One region of the Pseudomonas sp. SCT genome, then DNA from elsewhere that is predicted to be linked to it. Evidence: predicted binding sites of a transcription regulator. Region 1 holds the regulator's gene; each other region holds the start of a gene.
The links. The regulator sigma-54, encoded in region 1, starts transcription at its own class of promoters, with help from an activator protein. The targets are predictions, from matches to a motif close to ANTGGCATNNANNTTGCTNT.
Positions count from the first base shown of each region.

Region 2: BHD08_RS07965 (flagellar hook-length control protein FliK) is a predicted target of sigma-54. The motif match lies at 5,181-5,200, and genes of this name have one in related genera.
Region 3: glnK (P-II family nitrogen regulator) is a predicted target of sigma-54. The motif match lies at 1,461-1,480, and genes of this name have one in related genera.
Region 4: nirB (nitrite reductase large subunit NirB) is a predicted target of sigma-54. The motif match lies at 5,789-5,808, and genes of this name have one in related genera.

Region 1 is NZ_BDJA01000006.1:253,028-260,262, reverse strand. Features, by position in the region: gene pmbA (metalloprotease PmbA) at 1-232, shown strand, start outside; gene BHD08_RS16675 (HPr family phosphocarrier protein) at 285-557, opposite strand; gene rapZ (RNase adapter RapZ) at 572-1,429, opposite strand; gene ptsN (PTS IIA-like nitrogen regulatory protein PtsN) at 1,445-1,909, opposite strand; gene hpf (ribosome hibernation-promoting factor, HPF/YfiA family) at 1,917-2,225, opposite strand; gene BHD08_RS16655 (RNA polymerase factor sigma-54) at 2,300-3,808, opposite strand; gene lptB (LPS export ABC transporter ATP-binding protein) at 3,954-4,679, opposite strand; gene lptA (lipopolysaccharide transport periplasmic protein LptA) at 4,679-5,224, opposite strand; gene lptC (LPS export ABC transporter periplasmic protein LptC) at 5,211-5,783, opposite strand; gene BHD08_RS16635 (HAD family hydrolase) at 5,792-6,316, opposite strand; gene BHD08_RS16630 (KpsF/GutQ family sugar-phosphate isomerase) at 6,316-7,235, opposite strand, start outside.
Region 2 is NZ_BDJA01000002.1:714,297-721,531, forward strand. Features, by position in the region: gene fliH (flagellar assembly protein FliH) at 1-658, shown strand, start outside; gene fliI (flagellar protein export ATPase FliI) at 648-2,006, shown strand; gene fliJ (flagellar export protein FliJ) at 2,010-2,462, shown strand; gene BHD08_RS07950 (STAS domain-containing protein) at 2,693-2,998, shown strand; gene BHD08_RS07955 (fused response regulator/phosphatase) at 3,000-4,691, shown strand; gene BHD08_RS07960 (Hpt domain-containing protein) at 4,720-5,070, shown strand; gene BHD08_RS07965 (flagellar hook-length control protein FliK) at 5,237-6,475, shown strand; gene fliL (flagellar basal body-associated protein FliL) at 6,718-7,235, shown strand, end outside.
Region 3 is NZ_BDJA01000004.1:138,594-145,828, reverse strand. Features, by position in the region: gene BHD08_RS11800 (YifB family Mg chelatase-like AAA ATPase) at 1-973, opposite strand, end outside; gene BHD08_RS11795 (accessory factor UbiK family protein) at 1,010-1,270, opposite strand; gene glnK (P-II family nitrogen regulator) at 1,669-2,007, shown strand; gene BHD08_RS11785 (ammonium transporter) at 2,046-3,362, shown strand; gene BHD08_RS11780 (ammonium transporter) at 3,486-4,736, shown strand; gene BHD08_RS11775 (secondary thiamine-phosphate synthase enzyme YjbQ) at 4,840-5,265, shown strand; gene sutA (transcriptional regulator SutA) at 5,344-5,673, shown strand; gene BHD08_RS11765 (HAD family hydrolase) at 5,741-6,442, opposite strand; gene xerC (tyrosine recombinase XerC) at 6,439-7,235, opposite strand, start outside.
Region 4 is NZ_BDJA01000003.1:247,312-254,546, reverse strand. Features, by position in the region: gene BHD08_RS09740 (bifunctional protein-serine/threonine kinase/phosphatase) at 1-1,584, opposite strand, end outside; gene BHD08_RS09735 (formate/nitrite transporter family protein) at 1,644-2,456, opposite strand; gene nirD (nitrite reductase small subunit NirD) at 2,624-3,007, opposite strand; gene nirB (nitrite reductase large subunit NirB) at 3,007-5,565, opposite strand; gene BHD08_RS09720 (NAD-dependent deacylase) at 6,013-6,771, opposite strand; gene BHD08_RS09715 (coproporphyrinogen III oxidase) at 6,991-7,235, shown strand, end outside.

The DNA of each region.
Region 1 (7,235 bases):
CGAACTGATGGGGCAGGGCCTGAATCTAGTTACCGGCGACTACTCGCGTGGTGCCGGTGGCTACTGGGTCGAAAACGGCGAGATCCAGTTCCCGGTGCAGGAGGTAACCATCGCCGGCAACCTGCGTGACATGTTCCGTCAGATCGTTGCGGTGGGCTGTGACGTGGAAACACGCAGCAATGTGCGAACCGGCTCGGTGCTGATCGAACGGATGATGGTCGCCGGTAAGTGAGGCAAACGCAGTGGCGCGGCTGGAAACGGTCCGCGCTGTTTGGCCCGGCGCTTTACTCGCCTTCTTCGAAGTAGTCGTCGATCAGCGCAACCAGCGCATTCAACGCGTCATCTTCCTGCTCGCCCTCGGTGAGCAGGTGCACGGATGTACCCTTGCTCGCCGCAAGCATCATGACGGCCATGATGCTTTTTCCGTCCACCAGGGTGTCGGGGCACCGACCCACGCGAATCTTGCAGGGGAAGCGGTTGGCTACGGCGACGAACTTGGCTGCAGCACGAGCATGCAGGCCGAGTTTGTTGATGATGGTTACTTCGCGGGCGGGCATGGATACAGGTATTCCTAGGCGAGGTCCCGATGACGGACCTGCAGGTTCTTCAGCGGCTCTCTGAGGGCCTGACCCAGCCGTTCGGCGAGGTAGACCGAGCGGTGATGCCCGCCGGTGCAGCCAATGGCGATGGTGACGTAGGCTCGGTTGCTGGCGGCAAACCGCGGCAACCATTTGCTCAGATAGGCGTGGATGTCCTGGAACATTTCCTCCACATCGGCCTGAGCGGCGAGATAGTCGATCACCGGTTGGTCGAGGCCTGAGAAGTCGCGCAGTTCTGCCTTCCAGTACGGATTGGGCAGGCAGCGCACGTCGAATACCAGGTCGGCGTCGACGGGCATGCCCCGCTTGAATCCAAATGACTCGATGAGAAAAGCCGTGCCCGGCTCTGGCTTGTTGAGCAGGCGCAGCTTGAGCACGTCACGCAGCTGGTAGAGGTTTAGATGCGTGGTATCGATCTTCAGATCGGCGTGATCGATGATCGCAGCCAGCAGCAGCTCCTCATCGTGGATCGCCTCGGCCAGCGAGCGGTTTTCGTTGGTCAGTGGGTGACGGCGACGGGTTTCCGAGAAGCGCTTGAGCAGGGTCTCGTCATCGGCGTCCAGATAGAGTACGTCGCAGAGGATATGCCGGGCGCGGACTTCTTCGAGCAGCTCCGGGAAGCGCTTGAGCTGGCTGGGCAGGTTGCGCGCATCGATCGATACGGCGACCTGCGGGTGCAGTAGCTCGGTATGCAACAGGGCACGCTCGGCAAGCTCCGGCAGCAGCCCGGCAGGCAGGTTGTCGATGCAGTAGAAGCCGTTGTCTTCGAGCACGTTCAGCGCGGTGCTTTTACCCGAGCCCGAGCGCCCACTTACGATGATCAGCCGCATCGATTGCCCATTTCGTCAGGCCCCGTTCTGCACGTCGACTACGACCTGATAGAGGCTTTGGTTGGTTGACGCCTCGCGCAGCCTTTGGCGTACGTCCTCGCGGTCGAGCATGCTGGCGATCTGGCGCAGCAGCTCCAGGTGCTCGTCGGTCGCCGCTTGAGGTACCAGTAGAACGAACAGCAAGTCCACCGGTGCGCCGTCGATGGCATCGAAATCCACGGGGGTTTCCAGGCGCAGAACGGCGCTGAGCGGCGCGCTGCAGCCGACCATGCGGCAATGCGGAATGGCGATGCCGTTACCAAACCCGGTCGAGCCGAGTTTTTCCCGGGCGATCAGGCTTTCGAAAATGGTCTGGGAATCGAGATCGATAAGGTCCTGGGCGATCACCTTGGCGATCTGCTCCAGGACGCGTTTCTTGCTACCGCCCGGGACGTTCACCAGGGAACGTCCGGGGGTGAGGATGTTTTCGAGTCGGATCATATTGAAGTCAGCGGGTGACAGCGCCCTGAGTGTGGTCTAGCTGCTTCTCCTTGTGCTTGATCAGTTGGCGATCGAGCTTGTCGACCAGCAGGTCGACGGCAGCGTACATGTCTTCGTGATCGGCAATGGCCACGACTTCGCGGCCGGCGACGTGCAGGGTCGCTTCGGCTTTCTGCTTGAGCTTCTCGACCTGCAGGATCACCTGAACACTGATGATGCGGTCGAAGTGGCGAGCAAGCCGGTCGAATTTCTCCTCGATGTAGTCACGCAGGGCGTCGGTTACTTCCAGATGAACACCGCTGATGTTGACTTGCATACTGCTATCTCCTTTGCCTTGAGCGAAGAGCAGGGTGGTAGGCCTGCCGCCGATACAGTTCGACCAGGGGCCGATCACAGCAAACGCTTGCGCTCGCTGGACGGTGCGATACCGAGTGACTCACGGTATTTCGCAACTGTACGGCGGGCCACCTGGATGCCCTGCGCCTCCAGTAAACCAGCGATCTTGCTGTCACTCAACGGCTTTTTCTGGTTTTCCGCGGCGACCAGCTTTTTGATGATCGCGCGGATCGCAGTGGACGAACATTCGCCGCCTTCGGCAGTGCTGACGTGGCTGGAGAAGAAGTATTTGAGTTCGTAGATGCCGCGCGGCGTGTGCATGTATTTCTGCGTCGTCACACGGGAAATGGTCGACTCATGCATGCCTACCGCTTCGGCAATATCATGCAGCACCAGCGGCTTCATTGCCTCGTCACCGTGCTCGAGAAAGGCGCGCTGATGCTCGACGATCTGGGTGGCGACCTTCATCAGGGTTTCGTTGCGGCTGAGCAGGCTCTTGATGAACCAGCGCGCCTCCTGCAGCTGATTGCGCATGAAGGTGTTGTCGGCGCTGGAGTCGGCGCGTTTGACGAAGCCTGCGTATTGCGCGTTGACCCGCAGACGCGGCATGGCTTCCTGATTCAGCTCGACCAGCCAGCGGTCATTGTGCTTGCGTACGATTACGTCAGGCACCACGTATTCCGGTTCGCTCGCCTCGATCTGCGAGCCGGGGCGGGGGTTCAAGCTCTGGATCAGCTCGATGACCTGGCGCAGTTCGTCTTCCTTGAGCTTCATCCGGCGCATCAGCAGGCTGTAGTCGCGGCTGCCCAGGATATCCAGGTAGTCGCTGACCAGACGCTGGGCCTCGCTCAGCCAGGGCGTTCTTTCGGATAGCTGACGCAGTTGCAGTAGCAGGCATTCGCGCAAATCACGCGCGCCGATGCCGGCCGGTTCGAACTGCTGAATGCGACGCAGGACGACCTCGACCTCATCGAGTTCGATTTCCAGCTCCGGGTCGAAGGAGTCGACGATTTCCTGCAGTGTCTCCTCGAGATAGCCCTGATCGTTGATGCAGTCGATCAGTGTGGTCGCGATCAGGCGGTCGGTGTCGCTCATCGGTGCCAGGTTGAGCTGCCACAGCAAATGGCTCTGCAGGCTGATGCCGTTGGATGTGCGGCTGGTGAAGTCCCACTCGTCGTCATCGTTGCTGGGCAGGCTGCTGGCGCTGGTCTGGTAGATGTCTTCCCAGGCCGTGTCGACCGGAAGCTCGCTGGGGATTCGCTCGCCCCAGTCGCCATCGTCCGCACTTTCGCCGCTGTGCGAGGGCTCCTCGTAAGTGCTTTCCTGGCTGCTGCTTTTCTCGGTGCCGGTGTCACCCGGCCGATCGGCAGCTTCGGCCATGGGGTCGGAGCTGTCGAAGTCGTCGCCGTCTTCTTCGCGCTCGAGCATGGGATTGGAATCCAGCGCCTCCTGGATCTCCTGTTGTAGATCGAGGGTGGATAGCTGGAGGAGCCGTATGGCCTGTTGCAGCTGCGGTGTCATCGTCAGCTGCTGGCCCATCTTCAGGACTAGCGATGGTTTCATGGCAGAGGACTTCGAACCTTGTATGCCGGCGCAACCGCGCCCATTCCGACATGCCGCGCCTGGGGCGCCGGCGAAAGCAAATTATATGCCTGCCGACGAAGCCTTTGCCTAGAGCCGATTTGCCGAGCCGAGCAAAAAATCCGCGTTACAGCCGGAATTCGTGGCCCAGGTAGACTTCCTTGACCAGCTGGTTGCTGAGGATGGTCTGTGCATCGCCTTCGGCGATCAGTTGCCCGTCATTGACGATGTAGGCGGTTTCGCAGATATCCAGCGTTTCACGGACATTGTGATCGGTGATCAGCACGCCGATGCCCTTGGCCTTGAGGTGATGGATGATCTGTTTGATATCGCCCACCGAGATCGGGTCCACGCCAGCGAAGGGCTCATCAAGCAGGATGAACTTCGGCGCGGTAGCCAGGGCGCGGGCGATCTCCACCCGGCGGCGCTCGCCGCCGGACAGGCTCATGCCGAGGCTGTCACGGATATGGTTGATGTGGAACTCCTGCAGCAGGCCTTCCAGCGCCTGCTGGCGGCCGCTGCGGTCCAGGTCTTTGCGTGTCTCGAGAATGGCCATGATGTTGTCGGCCACCGAGAGTTTGCGAAAGATCGACGCTTCCTGCGGCAGGTAGCCAATGCCGGCGCGCGCGCGGCCGTGCATCGGCAGGTGGGTGACGTCGTTCTGATCGATCAGCACGCGGCCCTGATCGGCATTCACCAGGCCGACGATCATGTAGAAGCAGGTGGTCTTGCCAGCGCCATTCGGGCCGAGCAGGCCAACGATCTGCCCGCTCTCGATGGACAGGCTGACGTCGCGCACGACCTGACGACTCTTGTAGCTCTTGGCCAGATGCTGGGCTTTGAGAACGGCCATTACTCCGGCTGCTCCGTGGCTTGGTCGCGTTTGCGCGGCTGGATCACCATGTCGACGCGCGGGCGCGGCGTGGTCACATCGGCATTGGTGGCGCGACCGGCATTGACGATCTGGCGACGGGTGTCATAGACAATCTTTTCGCCTTCGAAGGTGTTGCCTTCCTGAACGACCTTGGCCTGGTCGATGAGGACGATGCGCTCATTGGTGGCGAAGTACTGGATGGTCAGGCCGTAGGCCGTGACGATCTCCTTGTCCACCGCCGGTTTCTGCTCGTAATAGGCCGGCTTGCCGATGGAAGTGAAGACCTCGACATCGCCATTGCCATCCTGGGTGATGGTCACCGTGTCACCGGTGATCTTCATCGTGCCCTGGGTGATGACCACGTCGCCGCGATATACCGCTACGCCCTGTCGGTCGTCGAGTTCGGCGGAGTCGGCCTGTACGCGGATTGGCTGTTCACGATCCTCGGGAAGCGCCCAGGCGCTGGCGCCGAGCCAGAAGGCGCTCAAACCGAGCAGGAGGGGGAGAGTCTTAACGCAGCTCATGCTGGCCTCTTACGTTGGACAGCAGGAGCATCCTGCCGTCATCCATGTACGCTTTCATGCCGGTTGCGGTGGTCACGCCGTTGGCGGCCTCGATTCTAACGGCTTGGTTGGTCTCGGCATAATCCTTGTCCGGCCACACCGTCAGGCGGCTGGTGGTAAGGATCGTCGGGCGGCCTTTGGCATCAGTGCGCTCGACCCGAACCTTGTCGATCAGCAGGACCTCGTCGCCCTCGGCCGATACTTCGCCGCGCTCGCTGCGCACGTGCCAGGGCTGTTCGGTATCGCGATAGGACATCAGGTCGGGCTTGGTCAGCAGGCTGACATCGCTGGCCTTGATGTGCTCGAGCTTGTCTGCCGTCAGTTCGTAGTTGCGCTTGCCGTCGGGCTGGTACTGCACCGTGCGCGAGTTGATCACGTAGAAATCGACATCAGGCGTCTCGGCAGTGGCGGCCGGAGGCTGTTGCATGAAGCTTTCCGGACGGATATTCCAGTAGCCGATCGCTACCAACAGCGCAGCGATCAAGGTCAGCAGGGCGGCGAAGCGCAGTTTGCGAAGCATCCAGACCTCTACAGATAAGCGTTTTGCGCGGCGGCCAGGGTGCCCTGGGCGCGCATGATCAGCTCGCAGAACTCGCGCGCCGCACCTTCACCGCCGCGTGCTTGCGTTACACCGTGCGAATGCTCACGGACGAACGAGTCGGCGCTGGCGACTGCCATGCCGAGGCCGACACGGCGTATCACGGGCAGGTCCGGCAAATCGTCGCCGAGATAAGCCACCTCAGAGTAGCTCAGGCCAAGTTCGGCGAGCAGCTCGTCGAGCACGACCAGCTTGTCTTCGCGGCCCTGGTAAAGATGTTGGATGCCCAGATTCTGCGCGCGACGTTCCACTACCGGCGTATTACGGCCGCTGATGATTGCGGTGCGTACGCCGGAATTGATCAGCATCTTGATGCCATGGCCATCCAGCGTGTTGAAGGTTTTGAACTCGCTACCGTCGGTAAGAAAATACAGGCGACCGTCGGTCAGAACGCCATCCACATCGAAGATCGCCAGGCGGATGTCGCGGGCGCGTTGCAGCAGGTGCTCGTGCATTACATCACCCCCGCGCGCAGCAGGTCGTGCATGTTCAGCGCGCCGACCGGCAGCTCGCTATCGTCGATCACCACCAGTGAACTGATCTTGTGGTCTTCCATGATCTTCAGCGCCTCGGCAGCAAGCATTTCCGCGTTGGCAGTCTTGCCGTGAACGGTCATGACCTCGTCGATGCTGGTCTGGCGTACATCCACGCCCTTGTCCAGCGCGCGGCGTAGATCGCCGTCGGTGAAGATTCCAGCCAGCCGTCCGTCCGTTTCGACGATAACGGTCATGCCCAGACCTTTTTGCGTCATCTCCAGCAGGGCGTCGCGTAGCGAGGTCCCGCGCGGCACTCTGGGCAGGCGCTCGCCTGTGTGCATCACATGCTCGACCTTGAGCAGCAGCCGGCGGCCCAGCGCGCCGCCTGGGTGGGAAAAGGCAAAATCTTCGGCGGTGAAACCGCGGGCTTCCAGCAGCGCGATGGCCAGTGCATCGCCCAGTACCAGGCTCGCGGTAGTGGATGAGGTCGGTGCCAGATTGAGGGGGCAGGCTTCGATGCTGACGCTGGCATCCAGATTTACCGCAGCGGCCTTGGCCAGTACCGAGTTGGGATTGCCGGTCATGCTGATCAGCGTGATGCCGAGGCGCTTGATCAGCGGCAGCAGGGTGACGATCTCGCTGGTAGTGCCGGAATTGGACAGGGCCAGCACCACATCATCCTGCGTGATCATGCCCATGTCGCCATGGCTGGCTTCGGCCGGGTGCACGAAAAAGGCGGCGGTGCCGGTGCTGGCCAGGGTCGCGGCGATCTTGCGGCCGATGTGCCCGGATTTGCCCATACCAACCACGACCACACGGCCTTTGCACGCCAGGATCAGTTCGCATGCGCTGACGAAGCTTGCGTCGATTCTGGCGTTCAGCTGTTCAACTGCCTCGA
Region 2 (7,235 bases), on a different contig from region 1:
CGTGGAGCAACCGGTCGAGGAGTTGGCGCGCAGCGAGGACGTTCCGGTCGAGGAAGTCAAACCGCTGACGCTCGACGAGCTCGAGGCGATCCGCCAGCAGGCTTACAACGAGGGCTTCGGCACCGGCGAGAAGGACGGTTTTCACGCCGGGCAGCTAAAGGCCCGTCAGGAAGCCGACGCGGCGCTGGCGCCTCGCGTGGAAAGTCTGGAGCGGCTGATGGGTCAATTGCTCGACCCGATCGCCGATCAGGATCGCAACCTCGAACATGCGATGGCCACGCTGGTCAGCCATATGGCGCGCGAAGTGATCCAGCGCGATCTGCTGATCGATTCCAGCCAGATCCGCCAAGTGCTACGCGAAGCGCTGAAGCTGTTGCCCATGGGTGCCAGCAACGTGCGCATTCACGTCAATCCGCAGGACTTCGAGCTGATCAAGGCACTGCGTGAGCGGCACGAGGAAAGCTGGCGCATTCTCGAGGACAGCAGCCTGCTGCCTGGCGGCTGCCATATCGAAACCGAACACAGCCGGATCGATGCCAGCATCGAAACGCGCCTCACCCAGGCCATCAAGCAGCTGTTCGAGCAACAGCGCGAAAATGCCACTCATCCACCGCCGGCGGATCTGACGATCGATCTGGATGTTTCCGATGCGCCTTGAGCGGGTCAGCTTCGCCAAACGTTTCGAGGCTTATCGCGCAGCGATCAATTTGCCCAGCCAGCCGCTGCTGGAAGGACGCTTGTTGCGCATGGTCGGCCTCACGCTCGAGGCGGAAGGCCTGCGCGCGGCAGTCGGTAGCCGCTGCCTGGTGATCAACGACGATAGCTATCATCCCACCGAGGTCGAGGCCGAGGTGATGGGCTTTTCCAGCGGCAAGCTGTATCTGATGCCGGTCGGCAGCCTGGCGGGCATCGCACCTGGCGCACGGGTCGTGCCGTTGCTCAATACCGGGCGGCTGCCCATGGGCATGTCCATGCTCGGTCGCGTGCTCGACGGGGCAGGGCGCGCGCTGGATGGCAAGGGCGGCATGAAGGCCGAGGACTGGGTGCCAATGGATGGGCCGGTGATCAACCCGCTCAAGCGCCATCCGATCAGTGAACCGCTGGATGTCGGCATCCGCAGCATCAATGGCCTGTTGACGGTCGGGCGCGGTCAGCGTCTCGGTCTGTTCGCCGGCACCGGTGTCGGCAAGTCGGTGCTGCTGGGCATGATGACCCGCTTCACCGAGGCCGACATCATCGTGGTCGGGCTGATTGGTGAGCGCGGCCGCGAGGTCAAGGAGTTCATCGAGAACATCCTCGGCGAGGAGAGCATCAAGCGTTCGGTGGTAGTCGCGTCGCCGGCCGACGAGGCGCCGCTGATGCGGCTGCGTGCCGCGCAATATTGCACACGAATCGCCGAGTATTTTCGCGACAAGGGCAAGAACGTGTTGCTGCTGATGGATTCGCTGACGCGTTACGCCCAGGCCCAGCGTGAGATCGCCCTGGCCATCGGTGAACCCCCGGCGACCAAGGGATACCCGCCGTCGGTGTTCGCCAAGCTGCCCAGTCTGGTCGAGCGCGCCGGCAATGCCGAGCAGGGCGGTGGTTCCATCACGGCGTTCTATACCGTGCTGTCGGAAGGCGATGACCAGCAGGACCCGATCGCCGACGCCGCTCGTGGGGTCCTTGACGGGCACATTGTGCTGTCGCGCCGGCTGGCCGAGGAAGGCCACTACCCGGCCATCGATATCGAGGCCTCCATCAGCCGGGTCATGCCGCAGGTGGTGAGCGCCGATCACGTGCGCGCTTCGCAGCGCTTCAAGCAGTTGTGGTCGCGCTATCAGCAGAGCCGCGACCTGATCAGCGTCGGTGCCTACGTGCCGGGTGGCGATCCGGAAACCGACATGGCGATTGCGCGGCAGGCTGAAATGGTCCGCTATCTGCGCCAGGGGCTCGATGAAAGCGAAAACCTGGACCAGAGTGCCGCGCAACTGGCTGCGGTCTTCAGTCCACGGCAGGCGGGCTAACCGATGGCGGCCAGTCGAGCGGCGCGCCTGGCGCCGGTCATCGAAATGGCCGAGCGCGCGGAACGTGATGCCGCGCGCCTGCTGGGGCAGGCGCAGACGCAGCTCGCGCAGGCTGAAACCAAACTCGCCGAGCTCGATCAGTACTTTCGCGATTATCAGCAACAGTGGATGCAGCAGGGTAGCCAAGGCGTTTCCGGTCAGTGGCTGATGAACTACCAGCGTTTTCTGTCGCAGCTGGAGTCGGCCATCGGCCAGCAGCAGCGCAGCGTCAACTGGTATCGCGACAATCTGCTCAAGGTCCGTCAACAGTGGCATCAAAAGCATGCGCGCGTGGAAGGCCTGAGCAAGCTGATCGAAAGCTATCAGCGCGAGGCGCGCATCGCGGCAGACAAACGTGAACAAAAGTTGCTCGACGAATTCGCTCAGCGGCTTGCCGGGCGTGCTCGCGACCTATGACCACGCCTGCCATGCTTCGGCGCGATCCGGCCGGATTCGTGCTTGCCGTGTTGTAGCTTGAATGATAAATCTTCACCCGTTTTCCACGCAGCGACCATCGACCCTGGATAGACGTTCGATCCGGCCCGGTACGGTCGCTGCACATCCAGCCCGAATACGGCTGTCACTACGCTTAAGCGACGGCTGCCAATGCGCGCGGCCTCAAGACGTTCCGGATCAGGGAGTGCCACATGACCATTAACTCGCAGCCTTCGGTGGATGGGCAGGAGCTGACCATTTCCATTAGCGGACGCTTCGACTTCAATGCGCATCAGGCCTTCCGCGATGCTTATCAGCGTCAGGACGTGAACCCTCAGCGTTACGTGGTGAATCTGCAGGGCACCACCTACATGGACAGCTCCGCGCTGGGCATGCTGCTGTTGCTGCGTGACCACGCCGGCGGCGATGAGGCCGACATTCGTCTGCTCAATTGCAGCCCTGATGTTCGCAAGATTCTTTCGGTATCCAACTTCGAACAACTGTTCGTGATTGCCTGACATGCCCATGCGGCTGTCGATTCTGATCGCCGAGGACAGCCCGGTCGATCGAATGCTGCTTTCAACGATCGTTACCAGGCAGGGACATCGGGTACTTACCGCGGCGGATGGTCAGGAGGCGGTCGAGCTGTTCCAGCAGGAGCGGCCACAGCTGGTGCTGATGGATGCCCTGATGCCGGTGATGGACGGTTTCGAGGCAGCACGACGGATCAAGCAGCTCGCCGGTGATGAGCTGGTGCCGATCATCTTTCTGACTTCGCTGACAGAAAACGAAGCGCTGGTGCAGTGCCTGGAAGCAGGTGGCGACGACTTCATTGCCAAGCCTTACAACCCGATCATTCTCGAAGCCAAGATCCAGGCCATGCACCGCCTGCGCCGACTCCAGGCGACGGTGCTCGAGCAGCGCGACCTGATTGCCAGGCGCAACCAGCAACTGCTCGCCGAGCACCGGGCGGCCAAGGCGATCTTCGACAAGGTTGCCCATGCCGGTTGCCTGAGCGCGCCGAATATCCGTTATCGCCAATCGCCGCAAGCCCTGTTCAATGGTGACCTGCTACTGGCGGCCCAGGCGCCGGCAGGGCAGATGTTCGTCCTGCTCGGCGATTTCACCGGGCATGGTCTGCCCGCGGCCATTGGTGCCATGCCGCTGGCAGAGACTTTCTACGGGATGGCCGCCAAGGGCTACTCCGGCGCCGATATCCTTCGTGAGATGAACGCCAAGCTCAAGCAGATCCTCCCGGTGGAAATGTTCTGCTGCGCGATGTTGCTCGACATCAATCCCAAGCAGGGCAGCCTGCGTGTGTGGAACGGTGGGTTGCCGGATGGTTACCTGATAGGTGCCAATGGCCAGCGCACCGCTCTGGTGTCGCGGCATCTGCCGTTGGGGGTGGTCTCTGCTGCGGCGCTCGACGACAAGTTCGAGCATTACCCGCTGGCACCCGGCGACCGACTGCTATTGCTGTCCGATGGCGTGGTGGAGAGTCGCAACGCCGACGATGAACTGTTTGGCGAACAGCGCTTGCTGGCTGCGCTGACTGCCAATCGCGATCCGGCGCAGCTCTTTGATGAGATCGAGCAGGCGCTGCTGGATTTCCATGGTCAGCAGCACGACGACCTCAGCCTGGTTGAGGTCGTGGTCACCGATGAGGCGATGGCAATGCCGCTGGTTGCGCCGGCTACTGCGCATCGTTCGCGGCCCATGGACTGGTCGGTGCGGCTCGAGTTGCGCGCCGAGAGTCTGCGTAGCGGGAATCCGTTACCGATGCTGTTGCAACTGCTTCTGCAGGTCAACCAGCTGCGCCCGCGTGCGGGTGCGATCTACGCAGTGCTGGGCGAGCTGTACTCCAATGCGTTGGAGCACGGGGTGCTTGGCTTGGATTCGGCACTGAAACGTGACGCCGAAGGCTTCCAGCGCTACTACGACCTGCGTCAGCAGCGGCTGCAGGCGCTGGCGGACGGATATGTTCATCTGGAACTGGCCATCAGCACCGATAGCCAGGGCGGGCGCTTGCGCATTTCCATCGATGATAGCGGTGCCGGGTTCGACGTGACGCGAGCGCTGCAGGGTCAGCTGGGTAGTGATCGTTTCAGTGGTCGCGGGCTGTATCTGGTGCGCCAGTTGAGCGACGGATTCGACTGGCAGTCGGACGGCCGCGGCCTGAGCGTGGAGTTCGTCTGGCGGCCTGATGCATAATCCGCCGCTTTCAAGCAGGAGGGTGTCGGTGTCCAACACTCATCTCGACAGCGCTGTGCTGGCCACGCTGCAGGACGTCATGGAAAGTGAATATCCGGCGCTGCTGGATACCTTCCTTGCCGATTCCGAAGAGCGCGTTCGCCTGCTGCGGCAGGCCTATCAGGCCGAGCAGGCGGAAACTCTGCGTCGCGCCGCACACAGCTTCAAGGGTAGTTGCAGCAATATGGGGGCGGTGCTCCTGGCGGAGCTTTGTCAGGAACTGGAAACCGCTGCGCGAGGTGAGCAACTTGCCTTGGCCCCCGCGCTGATTGCCTCCATCGAGCGTGAATTCGCCATTATCGGCATCCTGTTCCGGGCCGAGCGTCAACGCTACGGTTGAGCGGCCAAATCTCTGACGCATTTGTAGCCTCGGTTCGCCTGATGACGATCTGCTGAGTGCAACTACAGGCACATCGGCGTGATCTGAACCGCTGGTCATGCTGCTTCCGCCCTGGCCCAAAACTTGCTCTGCTACTGCCACGATCCATCCGTAGCGGAATGACCTCATGGCTGTTTCCCCCGACCTGTTACTCAAAACTCCTTCAGTCGATGCGCGTGCCAAGGCTTCGACCAAGGCTCCCGACGCGCCACGCGAGGGGCGGGATAGCGGCAGCTCCAGCTTTTCCGACGTTTATGCGAAGGAACGCCAGACCAAGCCGGTCGAGCGCCAGGCACGCAACGACACCAGTCGTGACAAGCCAGTGGATGACAAGGGTGGGCAACCGGCTGCCGAAGCCGCCAGTGACGGAAAGCCGGCGGTTGCCGAAAGCGGCAATCCGTTGCCGTCGGAGGCCCCCTCCGAAGAGCTGCCGGGCGCCGAGCTCGATCCCCTTTTGCTGCTGGGGTTGGGAGGGCAGTTCGTAGCGCAAACCGAGGCTCAGCCTGCCGCGGAACTGCCGGCTGAAACGCTGTTGGTCGGGCTGCCGCTGACCCCGGGCCTCATTTCAGGAGAAGCCGAGCAGGTGGCGGATGAGCCGCTGATCACCGGCTTGCAGGCCGCGGATGAAATGCCGGCCGGGGTGCAGAAGCCAGTTCAGCAATTGCAGAATCCGCTCGCCGATGCGCAGGCCAAGACCGAGGTGGATGATGGCTTCGCTAGCGTTTTGCTGGCGGGCAAGGAGTCGCCTGATAGCGAGGAAACCGACTTGGATCTGGCCGGGAAAGATCTCCTGGATGCAGTCGACGGTCCCAAGGAAAGCCGCTCTTCCAGCGCCAGTGAGCTGGCCGCAGCGCGTCTCAACCCCTTGAGCCAGGCGATCACGCAGCAGGTCCAGCAGGCGCAGCGGCCGGGGCTGGTGCCAGGTCAGCCGGTACAGATGCAGCAGGCTGGCTGGAGCGAGGCCGTGGTCGACCGGGTGATGTGGTTGTCCAGCCAGAATCTCAAATCGGCCGAAATCCAGCTCGATCCCGCTGAGCTTGGCCGCATGGAAGTGCGCATCGACCTGACCAAGGACCAGGCCCAGGTCACCTTCCTCAGTCCGCATGCCGGGGTTCGCGAGGCGCTGGAAGGGCAGATGCAGCGTTTGCGTGAAATGTTCACCCAGCAGGGCATGAACCTTATGGACGTCAACGTCTCCGACCAGTCGCTCGCCCGCGGCTGGCAGGGTGGCGCCGATGGTGGATCTTCCCGTGGTGGTTCCTCGGCTGAAGGCGAGGCGGACGACGGCGAGCTCCAGCTGGGTGTCAGCGAGGTTGCCGGCAATCGCAGCGCTGGGAACCGCGGGCTGGTCGACTTCTACGCTTGACCGTCGGATCGGCGCTCGCCGATTCGCGCCGACGTGGCCGCAGCGTGCTGCGTCGGTTTTCTGCCGCCTGTCGCTACGAGGCGTCGGGCACCACCAGTCCCCGCCATATGAATCTTTGATTCCTGATACGGTGTTGGCTCGGTAACGCAGCCTTGTACAGCGGCTGTGTCGAGGCGTTGGCACAGCTGTTGCTCTTAACTCAGAAAACCAGAACTAAACGCTGTTGATGACGGATATTTGGCATGGCTAAGAAACAGGCTCCAGCGGCAGTGCCGCCAACCGGGCCGGAAGCGGCTTCGGCAGGCAAGGGGCGGTTGAAACTCATCATCGTGATCGTGGTCGCCATGTTAGTGGCCGTGGGGCTTTCCATCGGCGGCACGCTGTACTTCATGGGTAAAGGTGATGACCTCGATGCCAGCAAGGCGCAGGAAGCGGCGGCAGCCGTGTCCGGCAAGCAGCCAGCTATCTACGAAGTGCTGATGCCGGCTTTCGTGGTCAACTTCAGCCATAACGGGCGGCAGCGCTACATGCAGGTCAGCATCGCGTTGATGTCCCGCGATCAGGCTGCGCTGGATGCCCTCAAAGTGCATATGCCGTTACTGCGCAATCGCCTGGTCATGCTGTTCTCCAGTCAGGACTTCGAGGCATTGAAAACGCCGGTCGGCAAAGAGATGCTGCGTCAGCAGGCGACGGCCAGCGTGCAGGAGCTGGCACAGAAGGAAATTGGCAAGCTTGCCGTCGAGCAAGTGCTGTTCACCAA
Region 3 (7,235 bases), on a different contig from region 1:
TTACGATATGGCCTGATTCCAGCGGCTCGCGCAGGACCTCGAGCACCTTGCGGTCGAACTCCGGTAGCTCGTCGAGAAACAGCACACCTTGGTGCGCCAAAGTGATCTCGCCCGGCTGCGGCCGGCTGCCGCCACCGACCAGCGCAGGGCCCGATGCACTGTGATGGGGCTGCCGAAAGGGACGCTGCGGCCAATGTTCAAGTGGGCTGTGGCTGGCCACCGAATGGATGGCGGCGACTTCCAGCGCTTCCTGTTCGTCGAGCGGCGGCAACAGGCCGGGCAGGCGGCTGGCCAGCAGAGTCTTGCCGGTGCCAGGTGGCCCGGAAAACAAGAGGTTGTGAGCACCAGCCGCGGCAATCAGCAGCCCGCGCTTGGCGGCCTGCTGGCCTTGTACGTCAGCCAGGTCCGGGTAGGGCTGAATCTGCCGCAGCAGGCCTTGGGCGGCATAGGGTTCGAGCGGTGTGACGCCGTTGAAGTGCGCAGCGACCTCGAGCAGGTGTTCGGCGGCATAGACGGTGAGCCCGGAAGCGAGGCTGGCTTCCTCGGCGTTGGCTCGCGGCACCAGCAAGGCGCGTCCGGCAGCCCGGGCGGCAAGGGCTGCCGGCAACACGCCCTGAACCGGACGCAAGGCACCGGAGAGTGCGAGCTCGCCGAGGCATTCCAGACTGTCGAGGCGCTCGGCGGGCAGCTGACCGCTGGCTGCGAGAATGCCCAGGGCGATGGCCAGGTCGAAACGACCGCCATCCTTGGGTAAATCGGCGGGCGCAAGATTGAGGGTGATGCGGCGCGGCGGGAAGTCGAAGCCGGAGGTGAGGATGGCGCTGCGCACGCGGTCCTTGCTTTCCTTGACGGCGGTTTCCGGCAGGCCGACCAGCGCGAGGGCTGGCAGACCGTTGGCCAGGTGGGCTTCGACGGTTACCGGCGGCGCTTCTACACCGATCTGCGCGCGGCTATGAACTATGGCCAGGGACATTCGATCACTCCTTTGATCGTGTCGCGGCCCGACCTGTCAGGGCGCGGGCGGCGTGAGCTTTTCTTCCAGTTCGGCGACCTTGGCCTCAAGCGCTTCCAGGCGAGTACGAGTACGGGCGAGTACCACCATCTGGCTGTCGAACTCATCGCGGCTGACTACGTCGAGCTTGTTCAGCGCGCCCTGCACCACGCCCTTGAGCTGGGCTTCGAATTCACCACGCGGCAGCGGCGTCTCGCCGTTGAACAGGCGCGAGGCCTGGGAGCCGATGGCATCTAGAAAAGCTTTTGGCGGCAACATTGAAAGCACCTGTCGTTGGACGGGGCGCAGTGTAGCACGGTGTTTTTTGCGGCTTTCTGGCGCGTCGTGCACAGAAACTGAGCAGGGGGTGGTGCGCAGTCGCACCATTAGGGTGCGTCGGCTGAGCGCAACCGTCCGTCGGCCGCCTCCGTTCTGGGTAAAAGCCCTTGCAAATTGGGGCTTGCGTAAAGCTGGCATCGATTCTGCTTTGTCCCCAGCAACGCATGCACCAGCGGGTTGCGGTGCATGGGTGATTCGAGACGCTTTGTCGGAGAGGTTGGTGGTGTCGGTCAGCTGCTCGGGTACAGCCGGAGCGTTACAAGAGCCAGACACTGAGCTTAGACTTGAGCCGGGTTCGTACTTCTGGGGCAAGTCCACCTAAAACGGGAGAAGTTTTCATGAAACTAGTCACTGCCATCATCAAGCCGTTCAAGCTGGACGACGTGCGCGAGTCTCTGTCGGAAATCGGCGTACAGGGCATCACCGTTACTGAAGTCAAAGGCTTCGGTCGTCAGAAGGGTCACACTGAGCTATACCGTGGTGCCGAATACGTCGTCGACTTCCTGCCGAAAGTGAAGATCGATGTAGCCATCGCCGACGATCAGCTCGATCGCGTCATCGAGGCCATCACCAAGGCCGCCAATACCGGCAAGATCGGTGACGGCAAGATCTTCGTGGTCAACCTGGAACAGGCCATCCGCATCCGTACCGGCGAAACCGATACCGACGCGATTTAAGCAGCACCTCCGAACCCCCACGCCCCAGGAGTAAAACCATGACTCTGCGAAGATTCGCAGGGCTAGGAGCCCTTTTGTCTCTGATAAGTCCAGGCCTGGCCCTGGCGCAGGAGGCAACGCTGGATTCAGGCGACACGGCATGGATGCTGACGGCCACTGCGCTGGTGCTGTTCATGACCATCCCTGGGCTGGCACTGTTCTACGGCGGCATGGTCCGCTCGAAGAACATTCTCTCGGTGATGATGCAGTGCTTCGCCGTCACCGGCCTGATGAGCATCCTCTGGATGGTCTATGGCTACAGCCTCGCTTTCGACACCACGGGTATGGAAGCCGGGGTCACCAACTTCAATTCTTTCGTTGGCGGTCTGGATCGCGCTTTCCTCAGCGGTCTGACGCCCGACAGCCTGGTCGGCGCCTTCCCTGAAAGCGTCTTCATCACCTTCCAGATGACCTTCGCCATCATCACCCCGGCACTTATCGTCGGCGCCTTCGCCGAGCGTATGAAGTTCTCCGCGATGCTGGTGTTCACGGGCGTCTGGTTCACGCTGGTCTATGCGCCGATCGCACACATGGTATGGGGCGGCGACGGCGGCCTGATGTGGGACTGGGGCGTGCTCGACTTCGCCGGCGGCACCGTGGTGCACATCAATGCCGGTATCGCCGGTCTGGTGGCATGCCTGGTGCTGGGTAAGCGCAAGGGTTACCCGAACACGCCAATGGCGCCGCACAACCTGGGCCTGACTCTGGTCGGTGCCGCGATGCTCTGGGTCGGCTGGTTTGGCTTCAACGCAGGCTCGGCCATTGCCGCCAACGGTACGGCCGGCATGGCCATGCTGGTCACCCAGATCGCTACTGCAGCCGCGGCGCTGGGTTGGATGTTCGCCGAGTGGATCGGCCACGGCAAACCCAGCGCGCTAGGCATCGCCTCCGGCGTGGTGGCCGGTCTGGTCGCCATCACCCCGGCCGCCGGCACCGTCGGTCCGATGGGCGCGCTGGTCATCGGCCTGGTCTCCGGAGTGGTCTGCTTCTTCTGCGCCACCAGCCTGAAACGCAAGCTCGGCTACGACGACTCTCTGGATGCGTTCGGTGTGCACGGCATTGGCGGCATCGTCGGTGCGCTGCTTACCGGCATCTTCGCCGCACCCATGCTGGGCGGCTTCGGCGAAGTGGAGAGCATTGGTCTGCAGCTGTGGATCCAGTTCAAGGGCGTGCTGTTCACCGTGGTGTACACCGGCATCGTCACCTACCTGATCCTCAAGGCGATCGATCTGGTGATGGGGCTGCGGGTCAACGAGGAGCAGGAAACCATCGGCCTGGACCTCAGCCTGCATAACGAGCGTGGCTACAACCTGTAATCCATTCAGGGCACCCCGGAGCCAACGCCGGGGCCAATCCTAAAAGCGGTGCAGGCCTTCGATGCAGCATGCGATGGCCTGCGGACCGAACAGCGCATACAGCGCGACAGCAAGAGGTGACACATGGATAGCACTGCATTGATACCCGTCCAGTACGGACTCGATACCTTCTACTTCGTGATCTGCGGAGCGCTGGTGATGTGGATGGCGGCAGGTTTTGCCATGCTCGAAGCCGGTCTGGTCCGGGCGAAGAACACCGCCGAGATTCTTACCAAGAACATCGTGCTCTACTCGCTGGCTTCGATCATGTACCTGCTGGTCGGCTACTACATCATGTACTCCAGCCCGGAAGGTGGCATTTTCCCGAGTCTGGGCTTCCTGATCGGCGACGAACATGCAGTCGACCTGGTCGCGGCCGGGGGTGAGGATGCGCCTTACTATTCCGCTCGCGCTGACTTCTTCTTCCAGATCGTGTTCGCCGCAACCTGCATGTCGGTGGTCTCCGGTGCGGTGGCCGAGCGCATGAAGCTGTGGGCGTTCATCGCCTTCGCCGTGGTGATGACCGGCTTCATCTATCCGGTTCAGGGCTTCTGGAAGTGGGGCGGTGGTTTCCTCGACGCGGCTGGCTTCCTCGACTTCGCCGGCTCCGGCATCGTGCACATGGCTGGCGCGGCTGCAGCTCTGGCGGGTGTCTTGTTGCTCGGTGCACGTAAGGGCAAGTACGGCCCGAACGGCCAGATCAATGCCATTCCCGGCGCCAACATGCCGATGGCGACGCTCGGTGCCTTCATCCTTTGGATGGGTTGGTTCGGCTTCAACGGTGGCTCGCAGCTGAAAATGAGCACCATCGAAGACGCCAACGCCGTGGCCCAGGTCTTCGTCAACACCAACATGGGTGCTGCTGGCGGCCTGATCGCTGCACTGATCACCGCGCGCCTGCTGTTTGGCAAGTCCGACCTGACCATGGTCCTCAACGGTGCGCTAGCCGGCCTGGTGGCCATCACTGCAGAGCCGCTGACCCCGAGCGCGCTGCAAGCGACCCTGATCGGTGGTGTGGGTGGTGTGCTGGTGGTGTTCAGCATCCTCGGTCTGGACAAGCTCAAGCTTGATGACCCGGTCGGAGCGATCTCCGTGCACGGTGTCGCCGGCATGTGGGGCCTGATGGCCGTGCCGCTGACCAATGCCGATGCCACCTTCGGTGCACAACTGCTGGGCCTGGTGTCGATCTTCCTCTGGGTGTTCATCGCCAGCCTGATCGTCTGGGGCATCATCAAGGCAGTGATGGGCCTGCGCGTCAGCGAGGAGGAGGAATACGAGGGTGTGGACGTGGTGGAGTGCGGTCTGGAAGCCTATCCGGAATTCACTCGCCAGTAACAATTGCGCGGTTCATGACAAGGGCGCCTTTTGGCGCCCTTTGTTTTTTTCTACGCCACGCTAGAATGCGCGCGACCAGCCGTTGAACATGAGCCTCTCGAACATGTGGCAACAGACTCTGATCACCTTGCGAGCGCGGCCACGCGGCTTCCATCTCATTACCGATGAACTGCTAGATGCACTGCCGGAACTGCGGCAATGCCGGGTCGGTCTGTTACACCTGTGGCTGCGGCATACCTCGGCGTCGCTGACGATCAACGAGAATGCCGATGCAGCGGTGCGGCGCGATTTCGAGCGCTTCTTCAATCGCCTGGTGCCGCAGGGTGAGGGGGGCTACGAGCACGACTACGAAGGGCCGGACGATCTGCCTGCGCACTTCAAGGCCAGCCTGCTCGGCTGTCAGTTGAGCCTGCCGGTCAGTGATGGGCGCCTGGCACTCGGTACTTGGCAGGGCATCTATCTCGGAGAGCACCGCGACCAGGGTGGGGCGCGGCAGATAGTGGCAACGCTGCACGGGACGGCAAGTTGAATTTTTTTTGGCGGTGTCGGTTTTTCCGCATCGCTGGGCTATAACTTACTCCGCTTTGGCAAGGCCATGAGGTTGAACATGAGCGACGAAGAACTAGAACAAGACGATCTGGACGTTAGCGACGAGGAGGAAGGGGAAGAGCTGAACGCTGCCGATGATGGCGACGACAGCCTCGACGACGAAGGCACCGACAGCGAGCGCGCTACGCCGGCCAAGAAGGCCAAGGCCAAGGCCGTGGAACCGGACGAACTGCCGAGCCTGGAAGCCAAGCAGAAGGAGCGCGATGCGCTGGCGCGGGCCATGGAAGAATTCCTCGCGCGTGGCGGCCAGGTGCAGGAAGTCGAACCCAATGTGGTCGCCGACCCGCCGAAGAAGCCGGACAGCAAGTACGGCAGCCGCCCTATCTGAGTCGGCCGAATTGCAAAAAAGCCCGCATCACGGCGGGCTTTTTCGCGTCTGGCGTATGGATCGTTGTTCAGTCGCCGCGCCAGCCATGCAGCAGTTTTGGCAGCTCCGCCAGGCTCTGGATCTCGGCATCGGGATGGTAGTCGTGCGGCCAGACGGCGCGCTTTGGATTGAACCAGATCGCCCGCAGGCCGGCCTGCTGCGCCCCGGCGATGTCGTCGAGGGCGTGGTCGCCGATGTGCACGGCTTGCTCCGGGCGCGCATCGCCCAGTCGCAAGGCCTGCTGGAACGGGTGCGGGTCCGGCTTGCCGACGCCCAGCTCCTCGGCGCACAGGGTGAACTGGAAATAGTCGGCCAGGCCCAGGCGGCGCACGTCGGCATTGCCGTTGGTGATCACGCCAAGGGTGTAGTGATTGGCGAGAAACTCCAGGGTCGGTTGCACGTCCGGGAAAATCTGCACCTCATGGCGCGCATCGAGAAATACCTGAAACGCCTGTTCGGCCAGCCCGTCCGCTTCATCGGCGGGATAACCGGCATCGTGTAACGCGTGCTGCAGGATGCGTCGGCGCAGCTCGCTGATGCGGTGGCGCAGCGCCGGGTCCCGTTCGATCAGCATGCGGCGGATAGCGCCCAGCGCCTCGACGGGAAATTCGCCCAGGCGCGGTGCATGTACCGCCAGCCAGTCGCGCAGCGCGGTCTCGGCGCTCTGGATTGCCGGCGTGGTTTCCCAGAAGGTATCGTCCAGGTCGAAGGTGATCAGGCGAATGCTCATGTGTCGGTGTCCTGCTTGCGCTTGGCGCGCGGATGCGCCTGATCGTAGACCTTGGCCAGGTGCTGAAAGTCCAGATGGGTATAGATCTGCGTGGTGCCGATGTCGGCATGGCCGAGCAGCTCCTGCACCGAGCGCAGGTCCTGGGACGACTCCAGCAGGTGGCTGGCGAAGCTATGGCGCAGCATATGTGGGTGCAGATGCTGGCCGAGCTCGCGCACACCGGCCTGACGCACCCGCAGTTGCACGGCGCGGGCACCGAGGCGACGGCCCTGCTGGCCGATGAATACCGCGCCATCGGCTGGGTTGGCCAGCGCGCGTATTGGCAACCAGGCCTGCAACGCCTCGCGCGCCTTGCGCCCGACGGGCAGCTCGCGAACCTTGTTGCCCTTGCCGAGCACCCGCACCAGCCCCGCCGGCAGGTCGAGCTGGTCAAGGTTCAGGCCAACCAGTTCCGACAGGCGCAGACCGGATGAATAGAACAGCTCGAGCATCGCCTGGTCACGCAGGGCGATGAAGTCGTCCTCGACGCCACCATCGAGCAACTGCATGGCCCGGTCGGTATCCAGCAGCTTCGGTAGACGCCGTTCGCCTTTCGGCGCCGACAGACCGGCGGCCGGGTCGTGTTGGCAGATGCCTTCCTGATTGAGATAGCGATACAGGCCGCGCACCGATGACAGCAGGCGTGCCAGGCTGCGGCTGGATTGGCCCTGACGATGTAGCTCAGCGATCAGCTGGCGCAGGTGGCGGCCCTGTAGCCCGCGCCAGTCGGCTATCTGCTCGCGCTCGCAATGGG
Region 4 (7,235 bases), on a different contig from region 1:
GAACTCCGACAGCTCGGCATAGCGCCGCGCCGGATCGGGATGCAGTGCCTTGCCCAGCACTTCGTCGATCCATGCCGGGATATCGCGCTGTGCATGGCGCAGCGGCTGATAACAGAGGCGTTTCTGCGCTGCAGTGGTGCGTGCCCTGGCGACGTCGGCGCCGTAGGGCAAGCGTCCGCTGAGCAGCTGATAGGCGATCACCGCCAGTGAATACTGATCCGAACGCGGCGTGCCGGCCTCGCCGAGGAAGTATTCCGGCGCGGTATAGGCGGCGGTGCCGAGCAGGTTGTCCTGCGTGCCCGGTGCGTTGCGCTCGGCGAGCCCGGCGACGCGGGTCGAGCCGAAATCGATGATCTTCAGCGTGCCGGTGGCGTCGATCATCAGGTTCTGCGGGCGCAGGTCCTGATGCAGCATTTCCAGGCGGTGGAAGGCACGCAGGCCGCGAGCGATCTGCTCGACGATGCCGCGCACGGTTTCCAGATCCGGCTGTGGATGGTCGAGCATCCACTGCGCCAGCGTCTGGCCGTCGATGAATTCGCTCACCGTATAAAGATAACGACGCTGCCGTGGTGGCGGGCAGGCTTTGACCACATGGGGATTGTCGAGGCGGCGGGCGATCCACTCTTCCAGCAGGAAGCGCTCCAGGTAGGCGGGGTCGCCACGCAGATCGAGCGAGGGCGTCTTCAGCACCACGGTGGCGCCGCTGGCTTCGTCGACGGCCAGGTGCACATGGCTGCGGCTGCTGACATGCAGCTCACGGACGATGCGATAGCCATCGAACTGCATGCGTGGCTCCAGCAGTGGTGGCAGCGCCAGTTCGCCGAGCTGTCGCTGCACATCGTCGACGGCCTGCTCCGGCAGGCTGTCGATGCGCACCAGCTGTGCGGTGAGGTTGTCGTCGCTGCCGTTGGCCAATGCCCACTCGACGATCCGTCGCGCCGCCAGCTCGAGGTCGTTGCCATGCTCGGCCACGAGCTGCGCCACGTCCCGCGCGGCGATGTGCTCGTAGACGCCATCGGTGACGAGCAGGAACAGATCGCCGACCGCCAGCGGCAGAGTGCGGTAGTCGATCTCCAGGTGCCGGTCGATGCCCAGCGCGCGGCCAAGATAGCTGGTATCCGCCGACACGCGCACGCGGTGATCTTCGGTCAGCTGCTCGAGGCCGCCATCGCGCAGCCGATAGATGCGCGCATCGCCGACGTGGAACAGGTGCGCGCTGGCGGACTTGAGCACCAGTGCGCTGAAGGTGCAGACATAGCCGCGGTCGCGGTCATAGCGGTGCGGGCTGTGACGGGTCTGCGCATGCAGCCAGGAGTTGATCGCCACCAGCACCCGCTGCGCCGACTGCTTTACCGACCAGGCGTCGGAGGTGCAGAAGTAGTCGGAAAGAAAGCTCGCCACCGCGGTTTCGCTGGCGACATGGCTGACCTCACTGCTGCTGATGCCATCGGCCAGCGCGATGGCGATGCCCTTGCTGGCGAGCTGAGCGTCAGTGGGCACGCAGGCGCCGTGAAAGTCCTGGTTGGTCGGCTTGCGTCCGCGGTCCGAATGCTGGCCGAGGGAAATGGCGAGTTGGCTGGGCATCTTCATCTGCGCAAAAGCCCCGGCGCGTATGCGAACCGGGGCCTTCGTTCACTCCAGGGTCAGTAGACGGCGCGCTTGGGGGCGGTGCGCACGTGGGTGGTGTAGAGCGTCAGGCCGGTGAAGGCCAGGCCGCCGACCAGGTTGCCCAGTGCGGTGGGGATCTCGTTCCAGACCATGTAGTCCATCACCGAGAAGTCGCCGCCCATGATCATCGCCGAGGGGAACAGAAACATGTTCACCACCGAATGCTCGAAGCCCATGAAGAAGAACAGCATGATCGGCATCCACATGGCGATCACCTTGCCGCTGACCGAGGTGGAGATCATCGCGCCGACCACGCCCATCGAGACCATCCAGTTGCACAGCATGCCGCGCAGGAAAATGGTCGCCCAGCCAGCCGCACCGAACTCGGCGTAGCCCAGGGTGCGTGACTCGCCGATGTGCGAGATCTTCTCGCCGATCGGCCCTGGCTCGGTGGAAAAGCCCATGGTGAAGACGAAGGCCATCATGAAGGCGACCACCAGCGCACCGGCGAAGTTGCCGAGAAACACCCAACCCCAGTTGCGCAGAATGCCACTGACGGTCACGCCAGGACGGCGGTCGAGCAGGGCCAGCGGGGTGAGCATGAATACTCCGGTGAGCAGGTCGAAGCCCATCAGGTAAAGCATGATGAAACCGACCGGAAACAGCATCGCGCCGACCAGCGGCGAGCCGGTCTGCACGGTCACGGCCACCGCGAACACGGCGGCGAGGGAAAGAATGGCGCCAGCCATGAAGGCGCGGATCAGCGTGTCGCGGGTGGACATGAAGATCTTCGATTCGCCGGCGTCCACCATCTTGGTGACGAACTCGGAGGGGATGATGTAGGACATGTCAGTCTCTCTGAATGGCAGTAAGGGGCCAGGCCCCGACGGTGGTCGTGGAGCACTGGCTGAACGATGTGATTTGCTGGCGAATCGAGGTCATGTTCGCGGCCAAGGCCGCTCCCACGGATCAGTACGGTTTGGCAGCAGGGAGCCGCGTGAGTGACGGGAGGCAATCAGCCGGCGGCGATTTGCACCACGTCACCCTCCAGGCGCACCGGCCAGACGCGCAGGCTTTGTTCGGGGTATTCCATGCAGCTGCCATCGGCCAGGCGGAAATGCTGCTTGTACAGCGGCGAGGCGATCACCAGTTCACCCTTGAGGTTGCCGACGATGCCGCGGCCGATCACGTTGGCGCCGGACTTGGGGTCGCGGTTGTCGATGGCGAACAGCTGCTCGCCCTCGGCGTTGTCGGGCAGGTGGAACAGCGCGACCTGAGCGCCTTCGTGCCAGGCGACTACACCGGAGTTGGCGACCAGATCATTCCGGCTGCACAGCGCCTGCCAGACCGCTGGTGCGGTTAAACGGGAGTCGAGACGAACGACGTTGGACTGGCTCATCAGAGCACCTCCTGGGTGAGGGGAATCAGGTGAAGTTCGCTGGCGCGCACCGGCCGACGCTGGCCGCGTTCCTTGACGAAGTGGATATCGGGATCGCCGCGCCGATCGTTGACGAAGGTGCGGAAGCGCTTGAGTTTTTCCGGGTCGTTGATGGCGTTGGCCCATTCGCATTCATAGCTGTCGACGACGTGCTGCATCTGGCTTTCCAGTTCGGCAGCAAGGCCCAGGCTGTCGTCGAGGACCACGGCCTTCAGATAGTCCAGGCCACCTTCCAGGCTTTCGCGCCAGACCGAGGTGCGCTGCAGCTTGTCCGCGGTACGCACGTAGAACATCAGTACGCGGTCGATGGTGCGGATCAGCGCTTCATCGTCGAGGTCGGTGGCGAACAGTTCGGCATGCCGCGGGCGCATGCCGCCGTTACCGCAGACGTAGAGGTTCCAGCCCTTGTCGGTGGCGATCACGCCGATGTCCTTGCTCTGCGCCTCGGCGCATTCGCGGGTGCAACCAGACACGGCGAACTTGATCTTGTGCGGCGCGCGCAGGCCTTTGTAGCGATCCTCCAGGCGCAGCGCCATGCCGACGCTGTCCTGCACGCCGTAGCGACACCAGGTGCTGCCGACGCAGGACTTTACCGTGCGCAGGCTCTTGCCGTAGGCGTGGCCGGTTTCGAAGCCGGCGGCGATCAGCTCGCCCCAGATGTCCGGCAGTTCGTGCAGCTGGGCGCCAAACAGGTCGATGCGCTGGCCACCGGTGATCTTGGTGTAGAGGTCGTATTTCTTCGCCACCTGGCCGATGGCGATCAGCCCTTCGGGGGTGATCTCGCCGCCCGGGATGCGCGGCACCACCGAGTAGGTGCCGTTCTTCTGCATGTTGGCCATGAAGGTGTCGTTGGTGTCCTGCAGCGGAATCAGCGCCGGATCGGTGATCGGCTGGTTCCAGCAGGAGGCGAGGATCGAACCCACCGTCGGCTTGCAGATGTCGCAGCCGACATGCCCGCGACCGTGCTTGGCCAGCAGCTCGGCGAAGCTCCGGATGCCCTCGACGCGGACGATGCCGTAGAGCTCCTGGCGGGTGTAGGCGAAGTGCTCGCACAGGCTCTTGTCCACCGCCACGCCACGCGCCGCCAGCTCGGCATCGAACACCAGCTTGAGCAGGGCATTGCAGCCACCGCAGCCGGTGGCCGCCTTGGTCGCGGCCTTGAGTTCGCCGAGATCGGTGACGCCGGCATCGACCTGGCAGCACACCGCGCCTTTGCTGACGTTGTGGCAGGAGCAGATGGTCGCGCTGGCCGGCAGGGCGTCTGGGCCAAGGGTCGGAGCGCCCTCGGTCTGCGGCAGGATCAGCCCGGACGGGTCGGCCGGCAGCTTGATGCCGTTCTGTGCGTACTGCAGCAGGGTGTCGTAGTAGCTGTTGTCACCGACCAGTACCGCGCCGAGCACGGTCTTGCCATCGGCGGATACCACCAGTCGACGGTAGCTGGCGCTGGCCTCGTCGATGAAACGGTAACTGCGCGAGCCGGGCGTGGCGCCGTGGGCATCGCCGATGGAACCGACGTCGACGCCGAGCAGCTTGAGCTTGGTCGACATGTCGGCGCCGTAGAAGGGCTCGTGCGGTTCCTCGGCCAGCTGCGCGGCGACGCTGCGCGCCATGCTGTAGCCGGGGGCGACCAGGCCGAACACGCTGCCGTTCCAGCTGGCGCATTCACCGATGGCGAAGATTGCCGGGTCCGAGGTGCGGCATTCGCTGTCGATGACGATGCCGCCGCGCTGGGCAATCTCCAGCTCCGCGACACGGCCAAGGGCGTCCTGCGGGCGGATGCCGGCGGAGAACACGATCAGGTCGGTTTCGAGGAATTCGCCGTCGGTGAAGTTCATCCGCCAGGCGTAATCCTCGCCGGCAACGATCTCCTGGGTGGCGCGCGACAGATGCACGCCAACGCCGAGCGACTCGATGCGCGCCTTCAATGCCGCGCCGCCTTCGCCGTCCAGCTGCACCGGCATGAGGCGCGGGGCGAATTCGACGACATGGGCTTCCAGGCCGAGCGACTTCAGCGCGTTGGCTGCTTCCAGGCCGAGCAGACCGCCGCCGACCACCACACCGCGACGGGCATTGGTCGCGGCGGCGCGGATGGCGTCGAGATCATCAAGGGTGCGGTAGACCAGGCGCGCACTGCCTTCGGCACCGGTGATCGGCGGCACGAAGGGGTAGGAACCGGTGGCTAGGATCAACTGATCGTAGGGCTGACGGCCGGCGCTGGTGATGACCTCCTTGCGCTCGCGGTCGATGCCCAGCACCTGCACGCCCAAATGGGTGTAGACGCCGTGGCTGGCGTAGTAGTCGGCCTCGCACATGGCCAGCGACTCGGCGTCGCGACCGCCGAAGTATTCGGACAGGTGCACGCGGTCATAGGCGCGCTGGCGCTCCTCGCCGAACACATGAAGCTCGTAGCGGGTGAGGGCGCCGCGCTCGATCAACTGTTCGATGCAGTGGTGACCGACCATGCCGTTGCCGACGATGACCAGTTTTTCGTGCGTGAGCGGAGTGACGGTAGAACTCATGGCCTTTCCTCAGTCGAGCTGCTGCGGCACTGGGCCGGCAAAACGCAAAAAGGCGCCTGGAGCTGGTATCAGCTCCAGGCGCCTTTGCCTGGTAATTAGTGGTGTGTGGGGTGGTCGATCAGGCCTCGTTGCCTGCTACACCCGGTCCCGCGCCGCTTGGCTTGACGGTCGCCGCTGACCGTCTGGGACGTCCTGCCGCGAGGCGGCAGGTGTTGCCAGGGTGATTGCAGGTTGTATGCCAGCTTGTCCGTTAGCGTGTATTTGCGGCTGTAAGTCGCGCGATTGCGCGGCGTTACGCGATGTTGCTTGCCGGGATGCTGAGCGAATCAGCGTCCGTCACTGCGACCTGAGCGCGGCAGGCTTGAACCAGAACAGTGCGGCGATGCAATCGCGCTCCCCGCTTTGGGGCGATCAGGTCCCCGAGGCAGGGAGCAGATTGTCTCGGCGTCAGGCGCCAAACGCCGCTCGGAGCAATTCGGGCAGTGCCTCGCCGGCGGGCAGGGCGATCAGGTACTCGCGGTTGCCGGCAGTCGGCTCGCCCTGTGGGTTGACGTGCACCACGGTGGCTCCGGCGTCACGCGCCCGGTGCGGCACCTCGGCCGCGGGATAGACCACCCCAGAGGTGCCGACGGACAGCAGCAGATCGCATTCGCCAGCCGCCTGAAACGCGGCATTCAGTGCGGCGACCGGCAGGCTTTCACCGAACCACACCACGCCGGGCCGCAGCCGTCCGCCACAGTGACTGCAGCGCGGCGGTTCGAGGCGACGCCCGCCTTCCGGTTCGTCCGGCGCGGGGAGCGGCTCGGCAGGCTCGCGGGCGCAGGCGAAACAGCGCGGTCGGTGCAGGCTGCCGTGCAGGTGGATGACGTCCTGGCTGCCGGCGCGCTCGTGCAGGTCATCGACGTTCTGCGTGATCAGTGTCAGCTGCGGCACGTGGCGCGCCAGCTCGGCGATGGCCAGGTGAGCAGGGTTCGGTTGCGCCTGCAATACGCGCATGCGCCGCCACTCGTACCAGCCCCAGACCAGCGCCGGATCGCGGCGAAAGGCGTCAGCCGTGGCCAGCTCGCTGGCGTCGAAACGCTCCCACAAGCCGGTCAACGCGTCGCGGAAGGTCGGGATGCCGCTCTCGGCGGAAACGCCGGCGCCGGTGAATACCACGACATGGCGCGCTGAGCGCATGGAAGAAAGCAGAGAGGCTGGGATCACGGGCGGCTCCGGTTGCTTGGCGACCGCTCATCAATACCACCGCTTGGCCATCGCGCAAAATCCACCTGGCTGTCCAGGCGGAGGTCTTGTTTGTGAGGAACTACTACCATCCAGCCGGCTGCACGTCCCATCTGTCACCTACTTGACTGGCGTCAAAGCCGTCCGCGGCAGCTCGCGGATGATGCCCGCTAAAGCGATATTCGATGCCGGGAGGCTCTTATGCTTGGCTCAGTGAACTGGGACGACGCCCTGGTACAACGCTACGGACGCATCGGGCAGCTGCATTGCAGCTACCCGGCTGCGGTCGATTTCTATGATCGTCTCGCGCCGCTGGATCTGCTGCGGGCGCTGCGTGAAAGCCGTCGGGCTGGACGTGCGCTTTCCCTTTCGCTGCAGCTGCCGGGCGGTGCCCGCTTGCAGGCAGAAGAGGTTGCGGCCTACCTGGTGCGCCTGGAGCGCGAGAT